DNA from 2 places in the Stenotrophomonas sp. a6 genome. Region 1 is predicted to be linked to the other one. Evidence: predicted binding sites of a transcription regulator. Region 1 holds the regulator's gene; the other holds the start of a gene.
The links. Region 1 encodes FliA, which starts transcription of late flagellar genes. Its sites were predicted from a motif close to TAAAGTTTNNCNNNCNNNGGCCGATAA; they were not measured.
Positions count from the first base shown of each region.

Region 1 (7,514 bases):
TGCGCACCGCGCTGGGCCGCTTCATCGTGCAGGAGATCGCCGGAATGTCGGCGGAGCTGCCGGTGTTCACCCTCAACCCGCAATTGGAACGTGTCTTGCAGGAGTCCACGCAGGGCAACGGCGCCGCGCTGGAACCCGGACTCGCAGAGCGACTGCACCAGAGCCTGGCCGAATGTGTCAGCAAGCAGGAAGCGCGAAACGAGCCGGCGGTCGTGCTGGTACCGGGCCCGGTGCGCGCCGCGCTGGCGCGCCTGGTCCGCCACAGCGTTCCGTCGTTGTCGGTCCTGGCCTACAGCGAGGTGCCGGAGGACAAGCGCCTGAAGCTGGTCGGAACGATCAGCTGACGCCGCCCACCGATGCGCCAGAAAACAGACACCACCTTCGAACCAACGCAACAGACAGATACCAAGGGGAACCCGCACCGTGCAGACCACCGACCACCCGAGTTCTCCGACCGCCACCCCGCCGTCTTCGTCCCGTGACCACAGCATGAAAATCAAACGATTCGTCGCCGCCGACATGCGCTCGGCCATGAACCTGGTGCGCAAGGAACATGGTCCTGACGCCGTGATCCTGTCCAACCGCCGGATCGAGGAAGGCGTCGAGATCGTCGCCGCGGCCAACTACGACGAGAGCGCCGTGCAGCGTGCACTGGAAGCCTCGCGCCGTGATGTCGCACCGCCGCCGGCTCCCAAGCCGCGCACCGCTGCTGACGCGGTGATCGCCGCGGTCACCCGCCGCCGCAGCGCTGCCCCGGCGCCGGAGCCGGTGGCCGCCACCACCTCGGCCGTGGCCGCCCTCGCCCGTGCGGCCGTGGGTGCCACCGGCCGCACCTTGGACAGCGCCGACGAGATCGTGCCGACCCGCGGCAGCACCGGCTTCGCAGCCACCCTGGCGCGCGCCGCCGTCAACGAACCGGCGCTGCCCGAACAGATCTTCGCCCCGTTCGCCGAGGCCATCGTTGCACCGGGCCCGGCCGTCACCGCGCCGGCCAACCGCGCCCGCTTCCAGATCGACCCGCCGCACGACACGCATCACGAAAGCGTGCCCCCCGCCGTGCAGCCGCCGCCGCTGCCGGGCGCTGCCATGGCCGATGTCCAGCCTGACATCGCCGCCAGCGAAACGGCAGCGCTCGAAGCCGCCGGCGAAGCCAGCCCGGCCCCCATGCTGGCCCCGGCACCGACGCTGACCGTGGTTGCCCAGGACGACGCCGAAATCCGCCAGCTGCGCCAGGAAGTGGCCGGCATGCGCCAGGTGATCGAGCGCGAGATGAACCGCTTCACCGACGAGCGCCTGCGTGGCAGCCCGGTGCGCGCCACCGCGCTGGACCTGATGGACGAGTACGGTTTCGACGCCGGGCTGGCCCGCGACGTGGCCATGCAGATCCCGCTGGAGACCGAAGCCCATCGTGGCCGAGGCCTGATGCTGGGGCTGATCTCGCGCAAGCTGCCGATCGCCCCGGTCGACCCGCTGGAAGAAGGCGGCGTGATCGCCCTGGTCGGCCCGACTGGCGCCGGCAAGACCACCACCATCGCCAAGCTGGCCTCGCGCTTCGCCGAGAAACACGCGCCGCGTGACGTCGCCCTGGTGACCACCGACACCACCCGCATCGGCGCCCGCGAGCAGCTGTACGGCTACGGCCGCCAGCTCGGCATCGCGGTGCACGAAGCCAACAGCGGCACCGACCTGGACCAGCTGCTGGAACGCCTGAAGGACTACAAGCTGGTGCTGATCGACACCGCCGGGCTGGGCCCGCGCGACCGCGCGCTGGCCGCGCAGCTGCAGTGGCTGCGCGCCGCCCGCCAGGTACGCACCCTGCTGGTGCTGCCGGCCAACACCAGCTTCGGCGACATGGACGAGGTGGTCCGCCGCTTCGGCGCCGCCAACCTGCAGGGCCTGGTGTTGAGCAAGCTGGACGAGACCGGCCGCTTCGGCAACGCCCTGTCAGTGGCCGTGGACCACGCCCTGCCGATCACCTGGGTGACCGATGGCCAGGATGTTCCGGAGGACCTGCACCGGGCCAGTGCGGCCAATCTCGTACTTCGCCTTGAAGATTTGCGCCGCGCGGCCGATATGCCCTGCAACCCGGAGTTGAACCATGCCGTCGCGTGAGTACGCCAAGCTGACCAAGACCTTCCCGCTGTCGGCCACCCGCAGCGAGCCGCTCGGCCCTGTGCGCACCATTGCCGTAACTGGCGGCAAGGGCGGCGTGGGCAAGACGAATGTGTCCGCCAACCTGGCGGTGGCACTGGCCGGGATGGGCAAGCGCACGCTGCTGCTGGACGCCGACCTGGGCCTGGCCAACATCGACGTGATCCTGGGGCTGAACCCGACCTTCACGCTGGCCGACCTGGTCGCCGGCCGCTGCTCGCTGGACGACGTCATCGTCGAAGGCCCGAACGGCGTGCTGGTGGTGCCGGCCGCGTCCGGCCGCCGGCACATGGCCGAGCTGGCCCCGGCCGAGCACGTCGGCCTGGTCAACGTGTTCTCCGAGCTGGAACGCGAACTGGACATCATGGTGGTGGACACCGCCGCAGGCATCACCGACGGCGTGCTGACCTTCTGCCAGGCCGCGCAGGACACCGTGGTGGTGGTCTGTGACGAGCCGGCCTCGATCACCGACGCCTACGCGCTGATCAAGGTGCTGTCGCGCGAACGCGGCGTGGACCGCATCCAGGTAGTGGCCAACATGGTGCGCGACCCCAACGAGGGCCGCGTGCTGTACGAAAAGCTGACCCGCGTGTGCGAGAAGTTCCTCGCCGATGTTTCGCTGAACTACCTGGGCTGCGTGCCGCAGGACGACTGGCTGCGCCTGTCGGTGCAGCGCCAGCAGCCGGTGGTGAAGGCCTACCCGTCCAGCCCGGCCGCGCTGGCGATCACCGAGATCGCGCGTCGCACCGCACGCTGGCAGGCGCCGACCGAACCGCGTGGCGGCGTCGAGTTCTTCCTCGAGCGCATCCTCAAGCAGCGCGGGGTGGCCGCATGAAAGGCGCAGCCCAGTACAGGGAAGTCCAGCGCTCGGCGGCCAACGAGGTCATCGCCCAGCATTCGGACCTGGTGCGGCGCATCGCCCACCACCTGGCCGCGCGGTTGCCGGCCAGCGTTGAAGTGGACGACCTGATCCAGGCCGGCATGATGGGCCTGATCGAAGCGTCGCGCAGCTACGACGCCGACCAGGGCGCCTCGTTCGAGACCTATGCCTCGATCCGCATCCGCGGTTCGATGATCGACGAGATCCGCCGTGGCGACTGGGTGCCGCGCTCGGTGCACCGCCGTGCACGCGATGCCGCCGCCACCATCCGCCGCCTGGAACAGAGCAGCGGCCGCGCCGCCAGCGCCACCGAAGTGGCCGCAGCGATGGAGATGCCGCTGCCCGAATACCTGCGGTTGATGGAAGACGCCGCCCGTGGCCAGGTGCTGAGCCTGGAGTCGCGCATCGAGGACCAGGGCGAGCTGGACACCGTCGCCCAGGGCGGCCCGACCCCGCAGCAGGTACTGGAGCGTGGTGAGTTCGGCCGCGAGCTGGGCAAGGCCATCGGCCACCTGCCCGAGCGCGAACAGCTGGTGCTCTCGCTCTACTACGAGCAGGAACTGAACCTGAAGGAGATCGGCGCGGTGCTCGGCGTGAGCGAGTCGCGGGTCTGCCAGATCCACGGCCAGGCGGTGCTGCGCCTGCGTGGCCGGCTCAAGATTTTCGAGGCGGCGGACGCCGGCCTGGAAGAATGAACATGCCCGAGGCGGCTGCCCCCGGCCGCCCGGAATGAACAACAAAGGAACTCTGCTTTGAACAAGAACATGCGCATCCTGATCGTCGATGACTTCTCGACCATGCGTCGGATCGTCAAGAACCTGCTGGGCGATCTGGGCTTCACCAATACCGCCGAAGCCGAGGACGGGCATGCCGCGCTGTCGCTGCTGCAGAGCCAGCCGTTCGATTTCGTGGTCACCGACTGGAACATGCCGGTGATGACCGGCATCGAGCTGCTGAAGGCGATCCGTGCCGATGCCAAGCTGAAGACCCTGCCAGTGCTGATGGTCACCGCCGAAGCCAAGCGCGAACAGATCATCGAAGCCGCCCAGAACGGCGTGAACGGCTACATCATCAAGCCGTTCACTGCGCAGACGCTGGAAGAGAAGCTCGGCAAGATCTTCGAACGCCTGGCGGCCAGCGCCTGATGGATACCACGGTCGACAAGAGCGCCCTCGCCCTGCGCCTGCAGGAAGCCCTGGACGCACTCGAGTCCGGTGACGAGGCCGCCTGGCGGCAGCGCATCGACGGACTGGTCGCGCTGCGTACGCAGCCGATGATGAGCGGCCTCTCGCGGCTGGCCCGCGAGCTGGGGCAGGCACTGGGTGAGCTGCCGACCGTGCCCAGCGAGGCCGGTGAGCTGGACGACGCCTGCGCACGCCTGGACCACGTGGTGGCAATGACCGAACAGGCCACGCACCGCACCCTGGACCTGGCCGAGGAATGCCGCAGCCTGACCGAACAGCTGCGTGCTGAAGGCCTGCAGCCGGGCCAGGACGCGCAGCTCGAGCGCATCCGCCACAACCTGACCGAGATCGCCCTGACCCAGAGCTACCAGGACCTGACCGGGCAGATCATCCGTCGCGTGGTCGGCATCGTCCGCCGCGTGCACGAGGGCTTCGGCGCACTCGGCCTGCCGCCGGAACAGCATCGCACCGACCCGGAACTGGCCGGGCCGGCACTGAAGGGACTGGACCGCCACGCGGTCTCGCAGAACGACGCCGACGACCTGTTGTCGGATCTGGGGCTGTAAGCATGAGCGCGGTATCCGACGACATCACTGCCGACTTCATCATCGAGGCACAGGAAATCCTGGATCGCCTGGGCGAACAGCTGGTGTCGCTGGAGCAGGCACCGCAGGACACCGAGCAGCTCAACGCGGTGTTCCGTGGATACCACACGCTCAAGGGCGGTGCCGGCTTCCTTGGCGTCACCGCGATGGTCGAACTGTGCCACGCCGCTGAAGAGGCCCTGGGCATCGCGCGTGCCGGGCAGGCGGTGCTGCAGGCCCACCACTTCGACGCCGCCCAGCAATCGCTGGACTACCTGCAGTCGATGCTGGACGCCGTGTCCTCCGGCACCGAGCCAGGCTATGCGCCGCCGGACCTGATCGCGCAGTTCGACATGAACGGTGGCACTGCCGCGCCGGTCGCTGCGGCCGCCCCTGCGGCAGCTGGCAGCGACCTGATCACCGACGACGAATTCGAGGCCCTGCTCGACCAGCTGCATGGCGGCAACGCACCGACCGCGGTCGCGCCGGCCCGGAAGGCCGACGACGGCCTGATCAGCGAAGACGAGTTCGAAGCGCTGCTGGACCAGCTGCACGGTGGCGCTGCGCCAGGCGCGAAGCCTGCTGCCACCGTCGTGGCGGCACCTGCCGCTGCACCGCGCCCGGCGCCCGTACCGGCGCCCGCCGCCAAGCCGGCGGCCAAGCCGATGGCCGAGGCCGAGCACACCGTGCGCGTGGACACCAAGCGCCTGGATGCGATCGTCAACCTGATCGGCGAACTGGTGCTTTCCCGAAACCGCCTGAAGACCCTGCGTGCACGCCTGCGCGACGAGGAGCTGGACCGCGCCGTATCGACGCTGGACATCGCCACTGCCCGCCTGCAGTCGGCGGTGATGCGTACCCGCATGCAGCCGGTGGGCAAGGTGTTCTCGCGCTTCCCCAAGGTCGCCCGCGACGTCGCCCGCTCGCTGAAGAAGGAAGTGGACCTGGAGCTGGTCGGCGCCGAAACCGAACTCGACCGCAACCTGGTCGAAGCACTGGCCGATCCGCTGGTGCACCTGGTCCGCAACGCCATCGACCATGGCGTGGAAATGCCCGATCTGCGCGAAGCACAAGGCAAGCCCCGGATGGGCCATGTACGCCTGTCGGCGCAGCAGGAAGGCGACTACGTCAGCATCGAGGTGCAGGACGATGGCGCCGGCATCGACCCGGAGAAGCTGCGCGCGAAGGCGCGTGAGAAAGGCCTGATCGATCCGGAAGCCGCCGCCCGCCTGAGCAGCGAGGAGTGCCTGCACCTGGTGTTCCTGCCGGGCTTCTCGACCAAGCAGCAGGTCACCGACATCTCCGGCCGTGGCGTCGGCATGGACGTGGTGCAGTCGCGCATCCGCGAACTGAGCGGCCAGATCCAGATCCAGTCGGAACTGGGTCGTGGCAGCCGCTTCCTGATCCGCGTGCCGCTCACCCTCGCGATCCTGCCGACTCTGCTGGTGCAGGCCGGCGAGGACGTCTACGCGCTACCGCTGGCACGCGTGATGGAAGTGCTTCACGCGCCGCGCACCTCGCTGGGCTGGTTCGATGGCCGCGCCGTGCTTGATCGCCGCTCGCACACCCTGCCGCTGGTCGACCTGCGCCAGTGGCTGGATGTGACGCCGGCCGCGTCAACCCTGCTGACCATCGTGGTGCTGCAGGCCGGCGAAGCGCGCTTCGGCCTGGTCGTGGACCAGGTACGCGGGCGCGAGGAAGTGGTCATCAAGCCACTGCCAAAAGCCCTGCGCGGCCTGCGCGGTTATGCCGGTGCAACGTTGATCGGCGATGGTCGCATGGCACTGATCCTGGACGTGGACGGCATACGCTGAACGCCGCCGGGCATGGCCCGGCGACCCGAAAACTGTGACTACCGTCTGTACGCGTTCTCCCGGTGTCTCAAGTCCCATTCATACAAGCCGATACCGGAACCATGGATAGACTCAGCCTCATTGGACTCTTTCTCGCCCTGGCCTCGCTGGTCGGTGGCAGCATCCTCAAGGGCGCCGGCCTGGCGTCGCTGTGGTCGCCTGCGGCGTTCGTGATCGTCATCGTCGGCACCGTTGCCGCGATCCTGCTGCACACTTCGCCGGCGGTGTTCAAGCATGCGTTCAAGATCGTGCGCTGGGTCGTGCGCCCGCCGCACAGCGATCGCCGCGAACTGATCCAGCAGATCGTCGAGTGGAGCAACATCGCCCGTCGCCAGGGCCTGCTGGGCCTGGAATCCCAGGTGGAAGCGCAGCAGGACCCGTTCCTGCGCAAGGGCCTGCAGCTGCTGGTGGACGGCGTCGAGCCCGAATCGATGCGGCACATGCTGGAAATCGAACTGGGCAGCCAGGAACACCAGGACCAGGCCGGTGCCAAGGTATTCGAGGCGATGGGCATCTACGCGCCCACGCTCGGCATCATCGGTGCCGTGCTCGGCCTGATCGCGGTGATGAAGAACCTGGCCGACCCGAGCAAACTCGGCCACGGCATCGCCGCCGCATTCACCGCCACCATCTACGGCATCGCCTCGGCCAATCTGCTGTTCCTGCCGATCGCCGCCAAGCTCAAGAGCGTGATCTCGCACAACACCCGCGACCGCGAGATGGTCATCGAAGGCCTGATCTCGATCGCCCAGGGCGAGAACCCGCGCAACATCGAAACCAACCTCTCCGGCTTCCTGCACTGACATGGCCCGCCGCAAGCACCACGAAGAGCACGCCAACCATGAAGCATGGGCGATCCCCT
Region 1 covers NZ_CP133161.1:2,106,368-2,113,881, reverse strand. Annotated here, with positions in the region: gene flhA (flagellar biosynthesis protein FlhA) at 1-344, shown strand, start outside; gene flhF (flagellar biosynthesis protein FlhF) at 490-2,112, shown strand; gene Q9Q79_RS09790 (P-loop NTPase) at 2,099-2,986, shown strand; gene Q9Q79_RS09785 (RNA polymerase sigma factor FliA) at 2,983-3,726, shown strand; gene cheY (chemotaxis response regulator CheY) at 3,784-4,176, shown strand; gene Q9Q79_RS09775 (protein phosphatase CheZ) at 4,176-4,781, shown strand; gene Q9Q79_RS09770 (chemotaxis protein CheA) at 4,784-6,613, shown strand; gene Q9Q79_RS09765 (flagellar motor protein) at 6,715-7,455, shown strand; partial or broken gene motD (flagellar motor protein MotD) at 7,457-7,514, shown strand, end outside.

Region 2 (7,514 bases), 1.2 Mb from region 1:
GCGGAAGACGCCAAGGCATTCCTGGCGGCGGCCGCCACCCGCCAGTGGGCGCGCGAACCCAAGCTGCGCCTGCTGGCCTGACTACAACAACAGGAGAACTGTCATGCCCCGTGGTGACAAATCCGCATACTCCGATAAACAGAAGCGCCAGGCCGAGCACATCGAGGAAAGCGAGCGCGAGCGCGGTGCCAGCGAAGGCACGGCCGAGCGCATTGCCTGGGCGACCGTGAACAAGCAGGATGGTGGTGGCAAGCGTAGCGGCAGCGCGCGCAAGGGTACGAAGAAGGCGACCAGCAAGAAGGCTGCCAAGAAGGCGCCTGCCAGAAAGTCGGGCACAAAGAAGGCCACGACCAAGACGACGGCGGCGAAGAAGGCCCCTGCGAAGAAGACGACAGCCAGGAAGGCGGCGGCAAAGAAGGCACCGGCTCGCAAGACAGCCACAAAGAAAACCGCAAAGAAGACAGCGGCCAAGAAGGCCGGTACAGCCGCCTCGCGCAGTGCTGCAGCGAAGAAGGCGGCGAAGACACGTGCGGCGAAGAAGACCGTGCGCAAGGTGGCGGCGAAGAAGGCCGCGCGTACCCGCGCGCGCGGCTGAGTCCTTCGATCAGGGCGACAGCGTCCTCATCCACGCGGCAACTTCGGCTGCGGCTGCGTCAGCGCGTGCCTGCAGCAGCAGATGCGGCCCTTCCAGCGAAACATGCCGGGCATCCGGCAAAAGGGCCTGCAGTTCTGCCACGCTGGGCGGCCACAGCAGGCGGTCATGGCACGCGTGCAGGCACAGCGTCGGCACGTCGATTGCCGGCAGCAATGCGCGTACGTCGACGCGCAGGGTCGCTGCGGCGCGTTGCCGCAGTGTGGCCGCCGGAATCCGGGCCAGCGCATCGCGCAGCATCGACAGGTGCTCGCGGGTGCGCCACCGCCCCAGCAGAAGGCGCGCCAGCAACGCCACGGGAGGCAGAGGCCAAGCCGGCGTCAGCAGGGCTGCGCTGGCTGCCGGCAATGGCACCGGCCGACACGCAAAGGTCGCGGCAAGCACCAGTCCGCGCAGCCCGGCGGGCTGTCGCGTGGCCAGTTCAACCGCCAACGGGCCCGAGAAGGACTCGGCAAGCAGGATGAAGGGATGGCCGGGCAGCTGCGACCACAGCCGTTGGGCCAGCGTGGCGTGATCCTGCCCTCCCTGCGCAGGCAGCGTAATCGTCTGCGTCGTCAGCCCATGAGCCTGGAGTGCTGACAGAAACGGGATCGACAGCCTGCCGGAGCCATCCAGCCCGGGCAGCATCAGCACGTGCTGCGGCGTGGGTGATGCTGAATCACAGCCCGGCTTTTCCTCGCTCCCGATTCCCATGTCACCTCCTTTGCTGGCAAGCATCGCCCACATCAGCAGGCAGCGGAACCTCCGCTCCGGCTCTCCTGCTGCTTTGCCGGTCAAGGTTGAGCGATACTCCCCGCTCTGCCGCGGGACGCGGCTGCCAAGGAGAGCCTCTGATGCGATGGACCTACGCGCTGGCCATGATGGCCATGATGCTGCCACTGAACAGTTCCGCCAACGATGGCTGGATAAACGGGGCAGGCAAGGCGATGCCGGAGACCGATGCCATGAAATCCAGCGGTGGCTTTGCGGCATCGCTGCTGGTCACCTCCGATGCCGACTGGCAGGCCAAGTGGGAGACCCCGCCAGAGACCACTCCCGGTTTTACCCAGGCCGACGAAGTCCACCCGGGCGGTGAATTGTTCCTGCTGACATTCCTGTCCAACCCGCAACTGGATGAGAACCGCGTACCCAAGGTGCACTGCGATCTGCGCATGCTGCGCCCGGACGGCACTACCAGCATCGACGAACGCGATGTTCCCTGTTTCACCGCTGCCCTGCCCGGCCCGCCAACCCTGTTGTACATGACCAACCTGCACCTGAAGTTCGTGGCCGAGGCCAGTGATCCGAAAGGCACGTGGACTGCGCAGGTGGTGGTCAGGGATCTGCTGCGGAATGTGAGCCTGCCTCTGCAGGCTCACTTCGACGTCCGTTGAACGGAGGCGTGCGGATGAAGATGCGGCGATTACTGAGCTGGACCGGTCTTGCGCTTTGCGTGGTCTACCTGCTGTTGACCGCATGGCTGGTTCACGGCGCGCAGTCGGATGCGGACCCGAAGGGGGCCTATATCCTGATGTCGCTCCCCATCACCCTGCAGTCTGCTGCACTCGATGCCATCGGCGCAGGCAGCCTGCTGTACGGCAAACCCTGGTCGACCGCGTATGCAGTACTGGTTCCGCCAACACTGCTGTTGCTGTACGCAGCCGGCTGGCTGATCGAACGCGCCGCGCGCGGCCGCTAGCCAGCGGCACCGACCGGTTGCGTGCATGCGGTGCCCTGCATGCGGGGCATCGCATGCAGGGCGTCATCCAACATCCAGTCGCAGGTTGCTTACGCCGCCTGCGCAGGCACGATGGGCATGCGCGCGCCCTGCTCCACCTTGAACACCGCCACCGACGTGGTCAGCGCATGCGCCTGTTCTTCCAGCGCGCGGCTGGCGGCAGTGGCTTCTTCCACCAGCGCAGCGTTCTGCTGGGTCACCTGGTCCATCTGCACCACCACCTGGTTGACCTGCTCGATACCGGCGGCCTGTTCCTTGCTGGCCGCTGCGATGTCGCTCATCAGCTGCGTGGTGCGCGAGCTGGCCTGGGCCACGCGGGCGATCGCGGCTTCCGATTCAACGGTCACCGCCAGGCCGCTCTTCACCTTGGCAGCGGCGTCTTCGATCAGTTCCTTGATCTCCTTGGCGGCGACACCGGCACGCTGTGCGAGCGTGCGTACCTCGCTGGCGACCACGGCAAAACCACGGCCCTGCTCACCTGCACGCGCGGCTTCAACCGCAGCGTTCAGCGCCAGGATGTTGGTCTGGAACGCGATGCCGTCGATCACGGTGGAGATTTCCGAGATGCGTGCCGAGGACTGATCGATCTCACCCATCACCGACGCCATCTGCGCCATCGCCTGCTCGGTTTCGCGTACGGCGGCACCGGCGGCGTGCGCTTCACTGTCGGCCTGACGAGCGAGCTCGGCATTCTGGCGCACAGTCGAGGTCAGTTCCTCCATCGATGCGGCGGCTTCTTCCAGGTTGGCGGCCTGCTGCTCGGTGCGGCGCGACAGGTCGTTGTTGCCGGCGGCCAGTTCCTGCGCCGCGTTGTTGATGCTGTCGGCGGCCACCTGGATGCCACGCACGATGCCGGTCAGCTGCGCGGTGGTGGTGTTGGCGTCGTCACGCATGCGGGCGAATACACCGTCGTACTCGCCGTCCATGCGTGCAGTCAGGTCGCCGTGCGAGATCGCACGCAGCACATCGGAGACATCAGCGATGCTGGCCTGCGAACTGGCCATCATGCCGTTGAGGTGCTCGACCATCGCCTTGAACTGGAACTGGAACGCAGCGGCATCGCCACGCATGCTGAAATCACCGGCGCGCGCGGCCCGGGCCAGTGCATCGATCTGCGCGTTGATCGCCATCAGGCTCTGCTTCACTGCCGCCAGAGTGCGGGTCAGCGTGCCCTTCTCGCCCGGGTAGTCCGGCAGGTCGCGGCTGAGGTCACCGATGGCGTAACGCTGCATCACTTCAGCCATCAGCAGTTCCACCTGCACGTGCGATTCGACCAGGCTGTTGGTGGCCTGCACCATGCGGCCGAAATCGCCGGGGAAGGCGCTGGCGTCCATGCGGTAGCGGATCGCACCCGCCTCGTGCTGTTCGGCCATCTGCAGCTGTGCGCCGATCGCCGCCTGCACGCTCTGCCGCACGCTGGCCATGGCTTCACCCAGCTGGGTCAGTTCATCGCGGCCGCCAAGGCGGAACTCCTGGTCCAGCTGGCCCTTGGACAGGCGCTCGGCCAGGTTCACCGCGCGGGCCAGCGGGCCGGTCAGGCTGCGCCCGATCATCACCGAGGCGGCGATGCCGACCAGCAGTGCAACGCCGCCCAGCACCAGCAACTGCAGCAGGCTGCGCTCGCCCAGGCGGATTGCCTCGGCGGCCGCCTCACGGCTTTCCTTCTCCTCGAAGTCCACGCCATCGGACAGCGCCTTGTTCCAGCCGTTGGCGGCTTCCTGCACCGGGCCCAGGGTCAGCGCCACGGCGCCCGGGTAGTCGCCCTGCTCCATCAGTTCGCTGGTCTGCTTGTTGAGCGGACGCGCGATGGCACGCTTGGCGGCGATGGTTTCGGCAATGGCCTTGCCCTCGGCGTCGCTGGGCAGCGCCTGGTAGGCCGTCCAACTGGCCTCATAGCGCTTGACCAGATCGGCGATGCGCTGCTCATCATGGCCACGGTCATCGCCCTGGCGGATCAGCATCTCGCGGCGAACGACCATCATCTGGTTGTTGGCATCGAGCATCTGCGAGAGCAGGCGCACCTTGGCCACGCTGACATCGACCACCTGCTGCATCGCGCGCTTCTGCACGACACTGGCGGTGGCGCCGGTGGCCACCACGGCCGCAACCAACAGCAGCAACAGGCCAAAGCCCAGCCCAAGACGCCAGGCAACCCTGACATTCCTCAAGTAGTTCATCGGTACATCCAAAACGGGGGGATGTGGCGTTATCGGCGGCCCGCCAGGCAATCTTGATCGCCAACCGCCAATGGCGTGGGGCACCATTCACCTTGGTGAGCCCTTGGCCGGCGGCACCCGCGCGGGGACGGTGGCGCAACGACCCGACTGCTCATGCAGACGTCAGATCTCTTTCACGGCGGCTCGGCGCGGCCTGCAGGCAAGGTGGTGGCGTCATCTGCTGGAGTTCCCAATGCCATTACCCGTGTACCGATCCACCCTGCTCGCTCTCTCGCTGCTGGCATCGCCGGCGTTCGCGCAGGCACCGCCGCCTGGACTGCCCGCCCCCATTGCCGAGAAGGCCGGACCGGACACCGCAGCACGTTCCGCCCTGCATGCCCAGGTGCTGCTGGATCGCGCGAATTTCTCGCCCGGCCAGATCGACGGTGAAGTGGGCAGCAACCAGCGGCGCGCGGTGTCGGGTTTCCAGGCGGCGCACGGCCTGACCGTCACCGGTGAACTGGACGACGCGACCTGGCAGGCCCTGCAGGCTGATAGGGTCACCCCCCTGGCCAGCTACACGCTGACCAGCGAGGATGTCGCCGGGCCGTTCCAGGCGATGCCGAAGGGCCCCGCCGCACAGGCCAAACTGAAATCGCTGGGCTTCAACAACGTCGAAGAGTCGCTGGGCGAACGCTTCCACGCATCCCCTGAGCTGTTGAAGCTGCTCAATCCGGGCGTGGATCTGAGCAAGGCGGGCAACCGCATCCAGGTGCCCAATGTCGCACCATCGCCGCTACCGAAGGCGGCCAAGGTGGTCGTCGACAAGTCCGATTCCAGCCTGCAGCTGCTGGATGCGCAGGGCAAGGTGATCGCTCAGGTGCCGGTTTCCTCCGGCAGCCAGCATGATCCGCTGCCGATTGGCGAATGGAAGATCCTGGGCGTGTATCGCGACCCGCCGTTCCACTACAACCCCAAGCTGTTCTGGGATGCGCGCAAGGGCGAAAAGAAGGCGACACTGCCGCCGGGCCCGAACAATCCGGTCGGCCGGGTCTGGATCGACCTGTCCAAGCCACACTACGGCCTGCATGGCACGCCCGAGCCCGGCCATGTCGGCAAGACCGAGTCACATGGTTGCGTGCGCATGACCAACTGGGATGCGCTGCGCGTGGCCGATGCGGTGGATACCTCCGTCCCCGTGGTGATGCAGGAGTGAGCCGATGCGCCTTTCTCAGCTGATCGTGCTGGGTGTTCTGCTGGGACTGGGGGCCGGCTGGTGGCTGCGCCGCGATGCAGGCGAGCCGGTAGCCGCCTCGCTGCCGGAAGCACAACCGGCAGCCGCTGTGGCGCCGGCCAAGGGATCGGTAGCGCCGCTCGACACGGCCCCTGCCCCCGCCGCACCGTCAGCCGCGCGGACTGCGGATGCGCCGTCGGGTCTGCTGCTGCCGGTACAGGGCGTCCTGGCCTCCCAGCTGCGCGACACGTTCACCGATGCGCGCAGCGAAGGCCGCGTGCACGATGCCATCGACATCATGGCCGATGCCGGTACGCCGGTGCTGGCAGTGGCCGATGGCACGGTGGAAAAACTGTTCGACAGCGAGCGCGGTGGCCTGACGGTCTACCAGTTCGAGCCCAGCGGACGCTGGTGCTACTACTACGCGCACCTGCAGCGCTATGCCGATGGCCTGACCGAAAAGCAGGTGATCAGGCGCGGGGAGGTGATCGGTTACGTGGGCAGTACCGGCAACGCCAGCGCTGAGGCCCCGCACCTGCATTTCGAGGTGCACGTGCTGGGACCGGAGAAACAGTGGTGGAAGGGCGAATCGATCAATCCGTACCCACTGCTGAATCCGCCTGCTTCGAAGCCCGGTGCTGCCAGCGCCGCAAGGTGAACGTGAACACCGCCAAGGCAGCCCCTGGAATCAACAGGAGCAGTGCCGCCACTTTCCAGAAGAAGAACGGCCACAACCAGACATAATCCAGGTGAGTCAGCTTCAACAGGTCCAGTGGCGGCTGCAGCTCGACGGTGGCCGCGCGATCGGCCAGCGCCGGGTCCACCTCCAGCACGGTTACCCGCACCCATGAGCGGCCGCGTGGCAATGCGTCGCCACGGCCATAGCCGAAGTAGGGCGCCATGAGGCCGCTGGACTCAACCGAAGCCAGCCCACGATTGATACCCTGCCCGGCCACTCCCGAACGCTCCCCTGCGCGGAAGTCTCCATGATCGGTCGGAGTTTCGATGCGCAGCAGCACCTCGGGGTCAGCCTCCGTACCGTCCGCGGCATAGCGCAGGCGCAGCCGCAGTTGATCATCGATGAGGCGGTAGACGGTGATCTGGGCGGTTGCGCCAGGGCTCAGCACCAACGGCACCGTCTGCGTGCGCGAAGCCAGGGTATTGGCGGCCGCGCCCAGCACCAGTACCAGGCAGGCGATGCCCCACAGGCTCCACAACACCCACAGGGTGATCCGCACGACCGTTTCGCCCTTCACGCTGACGTCCTGGTCATCGCTTTGCTTCCCCGCTGGCCCTGGCGACACAGTAACGAAAAAGCCCCGCTTGCGCGGGGCTTTTCCTGTCACCTACGCCGGGCAGCGCCCGGCGTTATCTCAGGCAAACGGATCCTGCAGGACCATGGTGTGGTCGCGGTCCGGACCGGTGGAGACGATGCTGATCGGGCAGCCGGCCAGCTCTTCCAGCGAACGCAGGTAGGCGCGCGCAGCCGGCGGCAGGTCGTCCCAATTGGTGATGCCGTGGGTGTTCTCGCTCCAGCCCGGGAACTCCAGGTACACCGGCGTGCACTCTTCCCAGCCCTGCGCGTCCAGCGGCGCGTACTCGGTGCGCTTGCCGTTGTATTCGTAGGCGATGCAGACCTTCAGCTTTTCCATGCCGTCCAGCACGTCCAGCTTGGTGATGCACAGGCCGCTGATGCCGTTGATGGCCACGGCACGCTTCAGCGCGACGATGTCCATCCAGCCGCAACGACGCGGA
Region 2 covers NZ_CP133161.1:3,289,919-3,297,432, forward strand. Annotated here, with positions in the region: gene Q9Q79_RS15210 (catalase) at 1-81, shown strand, start outside; gene Q9Q79_RS15215 (hypothetical protein) at 104-595, shown strand; gene Q9Q79_RS15220 (alpha/beta hydrolase) at 605-1,345, opposite strand; gene Q9Q79_RS15225 (hypothetical protein) at 1,486-2,025, shown strand; gene Q9Q79_RS15230 (hypothetical protein) at 2,040-2,330, shown strand; gene Q9Q79_RS15235 (methyl-accepting chemotaxis protein) at 2,420-4,546, opposite strand; gene Q9Q79_RS15240 (L,D-transpeptidase family protein) at 4,779-5,741, shown strand; gene Q9Q79_RS15245 (M23 family metallopeptidase) at 5,746-6,417, shown strand; gene Q9Q79_RS15250 (hypothetical protein) at 6,353-7,015, opposite strand; gene Q9Q79_RS15255 (adenylosuccinate synthase) at 7,133-7,514, opposite strand, start outside.
Region 2: Q9Q79_RS15235 (methyl-accepting chemotaxis protein) is a predicted target of FliA. The motif match lies at 4,576-4,602, and genes of this name have one in related genera.